DNA from 3 places in the Synechococcus sp. W55.1 genome. Region 3 is predicted to be linked to each of the others. Evidence: predicted binding sites of a transcription regulator. Region 3 holds the regulator's gene; each other region holds the start of a gene.
What was found. Region 3 encodes NtcA, which controls nitrogen genes in cyanobacteria. Its sites were predicted from a motif close to GTANCNNNNGNTAC; they were not measured.
Positions count from the first base shown of each region.

Region 1 (4,301 bases), on a different contig from region 3:
TGAGGGCACTATACCCCTCTTTTTGGTTCACCAGCTGGGCATTCCAAGGCTCGCCCACACAGAGGGCTTCCATGGTTCTGGATTTCATATTGGCCACCATCTGCGGCGGCGGCACCACAATGATGGAGACGTCGCTAGTGGGATCGATCCCGCCTGCGGCCAGCCAGTAGCGCATCCACATGTCGTGGGTGCCACCAGGGAAGGTCACCGCACATTTGGGATCCCCGCCGGCAGCTCGGACCTCGGCAAACTTGGCCTTGAGGGGGGAACTATCCAGGCCGATTTGCAAATCCCGATATTGGTTGGAAATGCTAATGCCCTGACCGTCCAGATTGAGACGGGCCAAGATGTACAGGGGCACCGGCTTGCCATCGGTAACTTTGCCGGTGGTGATGAGGTAGGGCATGGGGGTGAGGATGTGTGCCCCATCGATGCCGCCGGCGGCGGATCCCAGCACCAAGTTGTCGCGGGTGGTGCCCCAAGAGGCCTGCTTGACCACCTCTACGTCCTTCATGCCGTACTTGTCAAAGAACCCCTTTTCTTTGGCGATGATCAGGGGGGCCGCGTCGGTTAGAGCGATGAACCCCAGCTTGGCGCTGGTGGTTTCGGGAGTATCGGCCTGCGCCACCCAGTAGCCTTTGCCCAAGGATTGCGATTGGGCGCGCGGGATCCCAGCCGTGGCCGCCCCAGCCGTGAGAGCAGCCACCCCGGCCAAAAATTGCCGACGGGAGACGGGAGAGGAAGTGCTGAACAGCTTAGACATCGAAACCTCCAAGATTTACAACGACGAAGAAAGAAAAACTTTCAGGACGGCAACAGAACCGCTAGCGGGTTACCAAAACAGAAGCCTGGGCGGCGGACGGATGCTGACGCGGCCTGGCCCCAAAGTGTTCAATGAGCAGCTCCACCAAGACCGGCTTGAGGTCTTCGCAAGGGATCCCTTTGCGCACGCATTCGCCCAGCTTGGCGTCTTTGCCCACTTCTCCCCCCATGTAGATGTCCACTGCCTCCACCGCCTTGCCGTCCTTGCGAGCAGTGGTGCCCATGAGGCCGATATCTGCCACCTGGGGTTGGCCGCAGGAGTTGGGGCAGCCCGTCCAGTGGATGCGCACCGTTTGGGGGATCTCCAGCTCCGCCTCCAGCTCTTCCATCAAGGCCACGGCCCGGTTTTTGGTCTCGATGAGGGCAAAGTTGCAGAACTGGTTGCCCGTACACGACACCAGCCCCCGCTGCAATGGCCCTGGGTTGGGAGAGAACTTTTTCAACAGCGGCTCTTTTAACAAGGAAGCCACTCGGGAGTCGGGCACATTGGGGATGAGCACGTTCTGCTCCACCGTCAGCCGCAGCTCTCCGGAGCCGTACACCTCCGCCAAGCGGGCCAGCTCCATCATCTCCAGGGCGTTGAGCCGCCCCACCGGCACATGCAGGCCGACAAAGTTGAGGCCCGGCTGCTTCTGGGCATGCACCCCCAGCAGATCCCGCTTGTGCCAGACCACCTCATCTTTTTCCGCTGCCCTGGGCAGAGGGTGGCCTATCTGGCGCTCGACACTGGCCCGGAACGTTTCCAGGCCCCACTCGTCAATGAGCCACATCAGCCGTGCCTTTTGTCGGTTGGCCCGCAGGCCGTGATCCCGGTAGACCAGCAGCACCGCCTCACACAGGGGAACTACATCCCGGGGATCCACCCAGACATCCAGGCCGATAGCCTCTGCACAGCGGCGAGCCGAGAAAAAGCCCCCCACCAGGACGTTGAAGCCCAGGCGGCCATTTTTGAAGGCAGGTACAAAGGCCAGGTCGTTGATCTCGGCATGCACCGAGTTGTCGCGACAACCGCAGATGGCGATGTTGAACTTGCGCGGCAGGTTGCTGAAGGAAGGGTTGCCCTCGCCGTTGTTGGTGATCATGTCCTGCACCTTGCGGGTGAGACCGCGCACATCGATCAGCTCATCCGGGTCAATACCAGCCAGAGGAGATCCCGTGATGTTGCGCACGTTGTCCATGCCCGACTGGATGCTGGTCAGGCCTACCTCTTTCAGGTAGCCCAGGATCTGGGGCATTTCCTCGATGGGGATGCCCCGCAGTTGCAGGTTCTGCCGGGTGGTGATGTCGGCTACGCCCTGTTCTCCATAGGGGTGGATGATTGCGCCCAACATCCGCATTTGGCCGCTGGTTAGGATCCCATTGGGCAGGCGCAGCCGCAGCATGAACTGACCTGGGGTGCGCTTGCGAAAGAAGATCCCCAGCCACTTGAGGCGGTGATCCCGGTCGTCTTCAGGAATGTTCTCCCAACCCATCCGGGCAAACGCCTCCAGCTCGGCCTTGACCGCCAGCCCATCCTTTTCGCTTTTGAGGCGTTCAAATTGGTTCGCCATGATCGCTGCCGTGGGGTGAACACTGGCTACCCTAGCGATGACGAACCGTTAACTTTGGTATTGGCAGTTACACTTTGTAACAGGTTATGCAGTTTTGTCATTCTCGAATTGCGCTTTATGCATAAAGTCAGGCTTCCAGGAGCAGCAGACCCCTCTTTCCCCTTTGGGAAAGGGGCTGGGGGTGAGGAAAAGCTAGTTGAGAGGGTTGAAAGAGTTGAAAGGCTCCATCTGCCAGAGCAGACGGGGCGGGATCCCCAGCCCTTCGGTGAGGGGTGCGGGCCGTTGGGAAGTTTGGGGATCGCAGTCGTAGAGAGCGGTGGTGTAGCGGTAGCTGCGGGGGGGGCCACCGTTGAGGCGAATGCCGCTAATTTCAAAGGTGTAGTTGCGATTGGGCTGGATCGAACCCACGGAGTAGGTCAAAGTTTCCAGGCCAAAGGCGGGATCCCCCACGCGGAGATCTCCAACAGGCACCGGCTCGCCGCTGAGGGCATCGGTGATGCGGACTTGGGCTTGGCTGAGATCAGCCTTGCCGCCACGGCTGGGCACCGAGAAAGACCAGCGGTAGGCAGACAGGGGCTGGCCGGAAAACCCTTCTAGGCGGTAGAGGTAGCCGTCTTTCTCCGGGAAGGCGATGAACTCTGGATCTGGCACCGACTCGTCAAAACCGAAGATCCAGTTGGCGTTGGCCTGGGTCACCCGTCCAGCCCGTGGGTCAAAGACAATGCCGTAGGCCCCCTGGGCGTACTGAGGATACAGGTTCCAGCGGCGATGCCCCACATCCACAAAGTTTTCTCGACCTGGCTCGGCAAAATAGATGTCCACCTGCCGCGCCAACACCCGGCCTGGATCGGGGCCGTTCAGCTCTAGGATGGGCCCAACCGCCAGGTTGCTGAAGCGGGATCCCGCCTCCCCAGCAGGGGTAAAGCAGCGCCAAGAAGGGGGCGGCTGGTGGCTGAGAGTACCATTGGCTACCTGCATCAAGGCCGCTTGCTGGGCGGCTTCTAGGAACTGAGGATTGAGCTTCACCGGCGGTAACTGGTGCAACAGCCGTAGAAAATTCAGCCGATCCATCATCTTTTGGGCTGCTGCAGGCGTAAGGCGACCGGGGTTGCAGGTAGCAACCTGGGGCTGTTCGGCGTAAATAGGCCCCGTGAAGCTGCGGGTCTGGCGATCCAACCGGCACAGGAAGCTGGCAATCGGCACTTCCCCTGCCCGCGGTGGCTCCATCGAGGTAGGGGATCCTCCACAGGCCGCCAGCAGACAAAGACAAAAGATCCCCGCGATCCTCAAAGCCCAAAGCTGAACCAACTTGGGCAACCGCTGCAAGGGCATGCAAAAACCAGCCGAATTATGAGCCGGTGGGGGTGGGGGTGATGCTGGGGGGGCTGACGGTGCTGCTGCTGCTCTCGCCACAAGCAGGCAACAAGCCCAGACAGGCAAACAGGGCTAAGGCCGCCAAAAGCTGGTGGGTCACTTTGGGTTGCAACGTAGCCATGACAACAAACCTCCCAAATGCTGCTGGGTTTGACCCTGTTCTATCACCTGGCCGAGTGGGCCACAGCGTCAAAACTCATGCCGACAAGGGTATAACTTAAGCCCAAGTCAAGGAACGCTCACCCAAGTCGGCTACATCCACTAGGACTGGGATCCAAGCCCACTTTCTCTCTCCACCCATAGTGGAGTACGGATCCCCACAACTCTTCTTGCGCTCAAGCGAAAGATTGCTGTGATCAATGATCAATGCTGCTTTTTGCCCGATTGATAAGGGATCCCCAAAAGCTTGTCAGGGGGTGATCTGGAACTCCAGGTTGTAGGTTTGGAGTAAGTTTATGGTTTCGTGATCGGTGATGTTGGTGTCGGCCAGCTCCAAGTTGTAGAAATCGATGAACTCTTCGTGGTCAAAATAGGGGCCGGCATGCCAGGTACCCA
Region 1 is NZ_JANSHN010000007.1:44,644-48,944, forward strand. Features, by position in the region: gene NW816_RS05020 (CmpA/NrtA family ABC transporter substrate-binding protein) at 1-763, opposite strand, end outside; gene NW816_RS05025 (ferredoxin--nitrite reductase) at 825-2,372, opposite strand; gene NW816_RS05030 (CAP domain-containing protein) at 2,565-3,704, opposite strand; gene NW816_RS05035 (hypothetical protein) at 3,721-3,867, opposite strand; gene NW816_RS05040 (ureidoglycolate lyase) at 4,156-4,301, opposite strand, start outside.
Region 1: NW816_RS05025 (ferredoxin--nitrite reductase) is a predicted target of NtcA. The motif match lies at 2,430-2,443, and genes of this name have one in related genera.

Region 2 (4,301 bases), on a different contig from region 3:
GGCTTTCCCCTTGCCAGGATACTGTCGGCAGAGCGAGAGATGGCATGCACGGGCAGCCGCAAAAACCGGTGATCGAGTGTTAAGGGATCCCAAAGGGATCCTGGGCCACTTCCATAGGATCGCTAGGGTGAAAATTAGGGCTGCTGTGTTGGCTCAATCCTTAAGTAGGTAGCATTCCCCAATGACCCTATCCGAACTGCTGATCTTGGTGACGCTGCTCTTTCCCGGGATCCTGTTGTCGCTCATTGTGATGGGAACCTTTGCCGCAGGGGGATAATCATCTCCCAATGACAATGGTGAAGCCCTAAAGACGTGAAGACATGTCCAAAACCAAGCTGAGCGCCTGGGTCATGGGCTGGGGGTTAGCCTGCACTGCTGCTCTCTTTTTGCCCAGCGTGGCTGCTCAAGCTCAGGTGACCCTCGGTGTGCAGCCGGTGCGGGTGGTGCAAGGGATCCCTTTGTACCAGAAGGAGGTTTGGGTTGGAGACAATCGGATCCCCGTTTCTATCGTGGTCATTTCTCTCGCAGCGGGCCAACTGCGGCCTATCTGGGCTGCACCTGCGGGGCTGGTGGGTCTGGGGGAGCTGTCTTCCTTTGGCCCCGAACAGGGAGCAGTAGCCGCCATTAACGGTGGGTTTTTCAACCGCAACACCCGTCAGCCGCTGGGGGCAATTCGTCGGGATGGCCGTTGGATCTCCAGCCCCATTTTGGGTCGTGGGGTCATCGCCTGGTCGGATGGGACGGCAGGGCAAGAAGGGGGATCCGTGCGCTTTGCCCGTTTGCGGATGCAAGCAGAGCTGCGCAATGCCATTGGGGATCAAATCCCAGTGGTGGGCATCAATACAGGCTATATCCTGCCCGGCATCTCCCAGTTCACCCCCGACTGGGGATCCACCTACACCACCCAAACGGACGACGAAATGCTCGTGATGGTGCGGGAGGATCGGGTGCAAGAGATTCTGATGGCTGGCCTGGCCGGCAGTTTAACGGTACAGATTCCCAGTGAGGGGTATGTATTGGCAGGGCGGGGGCTAGAAGGTGCCCTAGAAGCCCGCAAGCTGGTTCCTGGGGATCGCCTCAGCTTTTATCTGCGCTTGGATCCGCCTGAGCTGGAAGCCTATCCTCACCTCTTGGGCGCAGGGCCGCTCTTGCTCTTGGATGGACAGGTGGTTTTGGATGCCCGATTGGAGGGATTTCAGCCTCTCTTTCGCCGGCAGCGAGCCGCCCGCAGTGCCATCGGCCAACTGGACAGCGGACATTTGCTGCTGGTTACCGCCGGCAATGCCCAGGAAAACCAAGGGCTCACCCTGCTGGAGATGGCGCAGTTGATGCAGCAATTGGGCTGTCGCCATGCCTTGAACTTGGATGGGGGCAATGCTTCCACCTTGGTGCTGGGGGGAGAGGCCGTCAATTGGGAACACCGGCACCCAGAAGCCAGCCCAATCAACAGCGAGACGGATCCCAGTCCATCCCGGCGGCGTACACCCCGAGTTCACAATGGCCTAGGGTTTTTCCCAAGCCCAAGTCGGTGACAGAAAACTTTTGTGCCGGCGGGATGGAGTCTTTTCCCTTTGATCCAGGGATCGAGGGTGGGATCCCCGGACTTTCTGGCTGATTGGATGAGGGGTCAAGTATTCTCCAGGATTGGATCTACCTTCTCAACAAAAATCTCTCCTCGCCAGAGGAAGGACTCGGCTTTGATTGCGCAATGGGATCCCGGCAATCTCAGCACCCAAAGCCCCAGAGCTTTTTCAGGTCAATTTTAAGTGGGATCCAAACGAACGCCCAATGCTCATTTCTCATAACAGAAATAGAGATTAAATTAAGTAGAAAACATTGGCCTTGAGACCGGTAAGAAAAATGATCAAAGAGGCGATCTCTTGAAGAAGACGACCTCAGAGTATAAAAGGCACGCAATTCTTTACGCTTCTGCTAAATCAGATGCTGGTTTTCAAAAAAGTATTGTCAATAATCCATTTTTTGACGAAGATGATTGACGAATTTATATTTCTTCACTCTCGAGGTTAGAAATTAACTCCTTGGACTTTTGGTTACAATTCTCTCTACTACGAATGTTCGCTAATGTGTAGGCCTACCCGGCTCCCGACCAAATGTATAGTTATTTTAAAAATGACTATCTCTCCTGGTGGACAAGGCTTTTGGGATAGGTTGACCCTTGCTCCTCTCTCGTGGGTAGGCTGCTGGTACTGGCATTCCTGTTTGTGAGAGTCAACCTTATTTGGAAGAAATTGATCTTTTTCTCAAATTTTTATAGAGCACCTCTATACTCAAGTGAGATAGCCCCACACACAAGCTTCTGGGCTAGGCCTGAAATTTTATTGAGATCCCCTGTCAAAGCTTTTCAGGTATTGCCTCTTGTGCCAAAAGGCTAGGATGGGCAAGGATTGTATTTTCTATTACTCTATTGGGGATGATTTGTATGCCAGCTAGAAGCAGAACCGACTCATTGACGGATACGCACAGGTGGTGTTTCATGGAATCCATAGCCGACGCTCTCCACCACTTGTAGGCCTTGTAACCTAGGGCCGTGTTCTCTAGCCTGCTCGCGAGATAGAACGTGGTTTGCACTGCTTCTCCAAATCCTATGCCTTCCTCCAAGGATGCCGCTCCTGTAGCCCGCGCCAAACAGCCTGCGGCTCAAGCCAGCCCTGCTGCCGGCGAGCTTTTCCTTCAGCAGAATGGATCCCTCTCCGCCCAGTTGGTTCCCCAGGGATCCCTGCAGCTTTACACCCACCCCAGCCGGGGCATGTTTACGCCCGTCATGGCTCAGGCGATGCGCTTGGCAGGCCAGGGAACGCGGGTGCTGATCGTGCAATTTCTCAAGGGTGGGATCAATCAGGGGCCCGAAAATCGTCTCTCCCTGGGCAGATCCTTGGAGTGGGTTCGTTGTCGCCTGCACCGCTGCATCGATACACCTCACCTAGAGCCTGAGGAGCGGGTGGCATTGGATGAGCTGTGGCAATTCACCCAGGAGGCTGTCAGGAGTGGCCGCTATGACTTGGTGGTGTTGGATGAGCTGAGCTTGGCTGTGAAGTTGGGCCTGATCCCAGAAGCGGAAGTGCTGAGCTTAATCGACCAACGCCCCATCTCCATGGACATGGTGATCACCGGGCCGGAGATGCCAGATTCGTTTCTGGAGCGGGCCGACTTGATCACGCAGCTGCGCCTACGTGGCATCCCAGGCCCAGGGCTCCGCACTGCCGATGCGAATGTTGCCTGCTCTCTGGATCCCCCTCAATTCAACGGCACAAGTGCTATGCCTACGGCACCCTATGTTGCTCCGCACTGCTGACAGAAGCTGACAGAAACAGTACATATGGTAACTGTTGCTTTTCCCCCCACTCCCTAGGGAACCGGCTGCATCCATGTTAAAAAACGACCGCTGGATCTGTGAGCAAGCGCGGCGAGGGATGATCGAGCCGTTCTGCCCTGAGCTGGTGCGCGCTGTTGAATCTCGGCCCGTTTTGAGTTACGGGCTGTCTTCCTACGGCTACGACATCCGCCTGTCGCCGGTGGAGTTCAAGATCTTTCGCCATGTGCCCGGCACGGTGGTGGATCCCAAGCGGTTTAACCCCAAGAATCTGGAAGCGGTGGAGCTGCACCACGACGAGATGGGGGATTACTTTATCATCCCGGCCCATTCCTATGGGTTGGGGGTGTCCTTGGAACGGCTGCAAGTCCCGGATAACATTACCGTGATCTGCATTGGCAAATCTTCCTATGCCAGGGTGGGTCTGATTGCCAACCTGACGCCGGCTGAAGCGGGATGGCGGGGCTATCTCACTCTGGAGTTTTCCAACGCCTCCAGCGCCGACTGCCGTGTGTACGCTAACGAAGGGGTGGTCCAGCTTCTGTTTCTGGAAGGGGATCCCTGCCAAGTGACCTACGCCGACCGCGCCGGCAAGTATCAGGATCAGCCGCAGCAGGTGGTGGTGGCCAAGGTTTAGCTGCTTCCCTCAAAAGGGAGAGGGTTGGCGGGATCCGGTTGGCTATGCTGGATCCACGTAGAACCCCATCTTGATTCATCTCCATGCCTGACTCTTTTTCGCCTGCTGCCGCTCCCCCCGGTGAGGCTGAGCCTTTGGGCGATAGGGAGCCCAATCCGGATCTGCTCACAGCTTCCTACGACTACACCCTCCCTCCAGATCGGATTGCGCAAACGCCGGTGGAGCCCAGGGATCAGGCGCGGATGCTGGTGGTGTACCCGGATAGGCACGAGCATCGCCGCTTCTGCCATCTGCCTGACTACCTGCAGGAAGGGGATCTGCTGGTTCTCAACG
Region 2 is NZ_JANSHN010000006.1:36,807-41,107, forward strand. Features, by position in the region: gene NW816_RS04395 (phosphodiester glycosidase family protein) at 321-1,532, shown strand; gene NW816_RS04400 (cob(I)yrinic acid a,c-diamide adenosyltransferase) at 2,606-3,313, shown strand; gene dcd (dCTP deaminase) at 3,387-3,968, shown strand; gene queA (tRNA preQ1(34) S-adenosylmethionine ribosyltransferase-isomerase QueA) at 4,052-4,301, shown strand, end outside.
Region 2: NW816_RS04400 (cob(I)yrinic acid a,c-diamide adenosyltransferase) is a predicted target of NtcA. The motif match lies at 2,408-2,421, and genes of this name have one in related genera.

Region 3 (4,301 bases):
AAACTAAGTCCATCAGATACTCCTGTCCTCTGCTGCTGTTACTTCTCTTTCCAGTTAACTGGATTACCTGCTTGATTACCTGCTTGCCTCAACATTCTAGGAGGAGATAGGTGAATTTTCAAGCAGATGGGGACCTGCCTCTGACCGAAGCTGGGCGCCGACAAGGGATCCCAGCCAGCCTTGCTGAAGGGCTTCTTGAGCAGGAGTCAGTTCAGGCAACACCTCCAACGTGTAGACATCGGGCCGAGGGGGATCCAACGGGATCCAGAAATGTTTCAACTGATCGGCTTGAAAAACGCTCAAACAAATGATCTGGTGGGGCTGATAGGCCGTCAAGCGTTCCGCCAAGTTGGCAGCGCTCACCCTGAACCCATCCAGGGCCACCAGCTCATCGCCGGCCCAGATGCCCGCTTTTTGCGCCGGGGATCCCATCTCTACTGCGCTGATGCGATTGCCCTCGCCGTTGAAATTGAGGCCCAGGTATGGGATGGGGTTGGGGCGGCTGAAGTGGGCTTTAAGGGTGAGGCCAAAGGGGTGTAGGTAAGTGTTGTAGTCTAGCTCTTCCGTGCCTTCCACATAGGCTGCGAAAAACCGGCCAAGATCGGCACCGGCTGCCCGCTCAAACGCCTCCCGCAAGTCTTGGTCGCTGTAGCCCTTCCCTGACCGACCAAAGCGCTGCCACAGATCCTGCAAAGCTGTATCCAGGGATCCCTGACCGCCGGAAAGGTGACGGATGTGCAGATCCAGCAGCCAACAGACCAAAGCCCCCTTTAAGTAATAAGAAACCTGGCTGTTGAGGGTGTTTTCGTGGGGGCGGTAGAGTTTGATCCAGGTGTCGAAGCTGGATTCCCGCAGCGATTGCACGGCCCGGCCCGGAGTACGCTGCAAGCGACCAATCTGTTCGGAAAGAACTTTTAAAAAATCGCCGGCACTGAGGATCCCTGCCCTCAACAAGATGACATTTTCGTAGTAGCTGGTCGCTCCCTCACAAAACCACAGGCATTCCAGATAGTTTTCTTGGTTGTAGTCGATCTTTTCCAATGCCAGCGGACGCAGACGCTTGACATTCCAGGCATGAAACAACTCGTGGGCCAGCAAAGACAAAAAGCGCCGATAGGACTCCGGCTGATGCAGCTCCAGCCCAGAGTAAAGAAGGGTGGTGCTGTACTTGTGCTCAAGGCCACCAAATCCTCCCGGCGACAAATGCACAATGAACCAGTAGCGGTCGTAGGGTAGCCCACCGAAAAACGCGGCTGTGGTTTTGACAATCGCCTTAGCATCAGCGACAGCCCGCTCCACATCCAGAGTGCCCGCCCCCCAAACCACAAAGTAATGCGGGATCCCTTCCACCTCAAACGATTGCATCCGATGCAGGCCCACCTCCACCGGGCTATCCACCAGCTCGTCGTAGTCTTCCGCCACAAAAGACTGGCCGGAAGTGGGATCCTCAGAAGGAGAGGTCAAGGGCCGCAAACTGGTGGCGATGTGCCAATCCGGCTTGGGGGGGATCACCGTCAAAGTGTAGGGTTCCCGCTCGCGACCGGGCACGTAGAGGAAGAGCGCTGCCCCGTTGAAATAGGCGTGGGTCAAATCCAGATGGTTCGTGCGCACCGTCAGCTCATAGGCATAGACCCGATAGCACACCTTCACAGCAGAAGAACCCGGCGGATCGATTTGCCAGGTATTCTTATCCACCTTCCGCCAGGCCAAAGGGATCCCTTGCTCAGTTGCCGCCTGAAACTCCTGCACATGACGGGCATACTCCCGCACCAAGTAGGATCCCGGCGTCCACACCGGCAGTCGCAGCCGCAAAGGCACCTCTGGATCCACCTCTTGGATCTGCAGTTCCACCTCCAGCAGGTGATTGGCCGGATCCGGCATCCGCACTGTGAAATGCTGGCGGCTCAGTTGAGAAGGTGCAGAAACGATAACCTCTGGGATCCCCATAGAACCCACCCTACCCTCTACTGCCAAGGGCTGGCGCAGCCCCCAGCGGCAATGGCTCCTATCCTAACCTCTGCCTTTGGCTGGAGAGCAGCAACGAGACTTAAAAATGTAGCGCGTGCTACAAAGATACCTAGGCAGAACCTTCTACTTTAGGGTAAATCTTGGTATCCTCGTAGATTCTGAAGTCAATGGGTTGCAACCTAGCCTAATGCTTCTAGATTGATCTTAGTAGGTTGATCTTAGGTATAAACTGACCTTAAAAGGTTGATGAGTATGGCGGTGGCCGTAGCGGAAAAATCTCTGATCACAGCCTTCAAGCAATTGGGAGGCCCTCACCATCCTCCGGTTATCGAAACGTTCGAGCGCGGGAAGACCATTTTTTTTCCAGGGGATCCGGCGGAGCGGGTTTACTTTTTGGTAAAGGGAGCCGTTAAGCTCTCGCGGGTCTACGAAATGGGAGAGGAAATCACCGTTGCCCTCCTGCGCGAAAACAGCATCTTCGGCGTGCTCTCCTTTATCACGGGACAGCGCTCCGACCGCTTTTATCACTCGGTGGCTTTTACACCTACCGAGTTACTCTCTCTACCGATCGAGCAGGTGGAGAAATCCCTACAGGAGAACGCCGAACTGGCCATGTTGCTGGTTAAAAGCCTGTCGTCTCGTATCTTGCAAACGGAGATGATGATCGAGACGCTGGCTCATCGCGACATGGGATCCCGTTTGGTCAGCTTTTTGTTGATTCTCTGTCGCGATTTCGGGGTGCCTGGCCCAGATGGGGTCACCATCGATCTCAAGCTGTCTCACCAGGCCATTGCCGAGGCCATTGGCTCAACCCGCGTCACCATCACCCGCCTGTTGGGAGAGCTGCGCAAGAAGAAGTACATCTCCATTCACAAGAAGAAGATCACCGTACACGACCCGATGCGGCTGAGCCATCGCTTTGCCTAGAAGGAAGAGGAGAACACTTCCTGAGCAGCACCTTGCCCAGGCAAACCCCGCTCGACGGCTGGTTGAAGCTCTGGCCGGCCTATGTTCAATCTACTGCTGCAGCCTTGAAGAATCTCTGTGCCCGAAGGACAGACTTAAAGTTTTCTGGAAGCTGACCGGATCGCGGGCAAAAACCTACTAGTCTATGGGGGGATCTGGCTTTGGCCAGAGCTATCTAGCCAATTGCTGAGGTGTAACTGTGGAAACAGCCATCGAGTGGATTACCGCCCATGAGATCCTCGACTCGCGAGGGCGTCCCACCCTAGAAGCCCTGGTGGGTCTAGCCAATGGGGCAACGGGCTTGGCGCAGGTTCCCAGCGGTGCTTCGACCGGCACCTTCGAGGCCCACGAGCTGCGGGACGGGGATCCCAAACGCTACGGCGGTAAGGGTGTGCTGAGGGCGGTGGAAAACATCCTTGGCCCCATCCAGTCGGAGCTGCAGGGAGAAGATGCCCTCAACCAAGCCCGTATTGACCAGTTGCTGATCGACCTGGACGGCACCCCCAACAAGTCCCGCCTGGGGGCCAACGCTATTTTGGCAGTTTCTCTGGCGACAGCCAAAGCGGCTGCGGAAGCAGTGGGCTTGCCTCTTTACAAATATCTGGGGGGGCCCTTTGCCAACCTGCTGCCGGTGCCGCTGATGAACGTGCTCAACGGCGGCGCCCACGCCGACAACAACGTCGATATTCAAGAATTTATGCTTGTGCCCATTGGAGCGGCCAGCTTTCGCGAGGCGCTGCGCTACGGGGCTGAGGTGTTTGCGGTACTAAAACAAGTGCTGCAGCAGAAGGGGCTGTCCACCGGTGTGGGGGATGAAGGGGGGTTTGCTCCTGATCTCGACTCCAATGCGGCGGCTTTGGATCTGCTGATGACGGCTATTGAACAGGCAGGCTACAAACCGGGAGCAGATATCGCCTTGGCCTTGGATGTGGCTGCCAACGAGCTGCTGCAGGATGGGCAATATCACTTTGAGGGCCAAGCCCGCAGCGCGGCTGAGATGGTGGCTTACTACGAGCAACTGCTGGCCAGCTATCCCATCCTCTCCATTGAAGATGGGCTGGCGGAGGAAGACTGGGCCGGCTGGCAAGCCATGACCGCTCAACTGGGATCCCGAGTGCAACTGGTGGGGGATGACCTGTTTGTAACCAACCTAACCCGCCTGCAGAAGGGCATCGACAGCGCCGCCGCCAACGCCATTTTGATCAAGCTCAACCAGATCGGCACCCTGACGGAGACCGTCTCGGCCATTCAACTGGCTGGCCAGGCGGGTTTTCGCTCTGTAATCAGCCACCGCTCCGGCGAAACCGAGGATACCACCATCGCCGATCTGGCGGTGGCCACCCGTGCCGGGCAGATCAAAACCGGAT
Region 3 is NZ_JANSHN010000031.1:19,249-23,549, forward strand. Features, by position in the region: gene NW816_RS13060 (hypothetical protein) at 1-13, opposite strand, end outside; gene NW816_RS13065 (M61 family metallopeptidase) at 97-1,947, opposite strand; gene ntcA (global nitrogen regulator NtcA) at 2,221-2,895, shown strand; gene eno (phosphopyruvate hydratase) at 3,134-4,301, shown strand, end outside.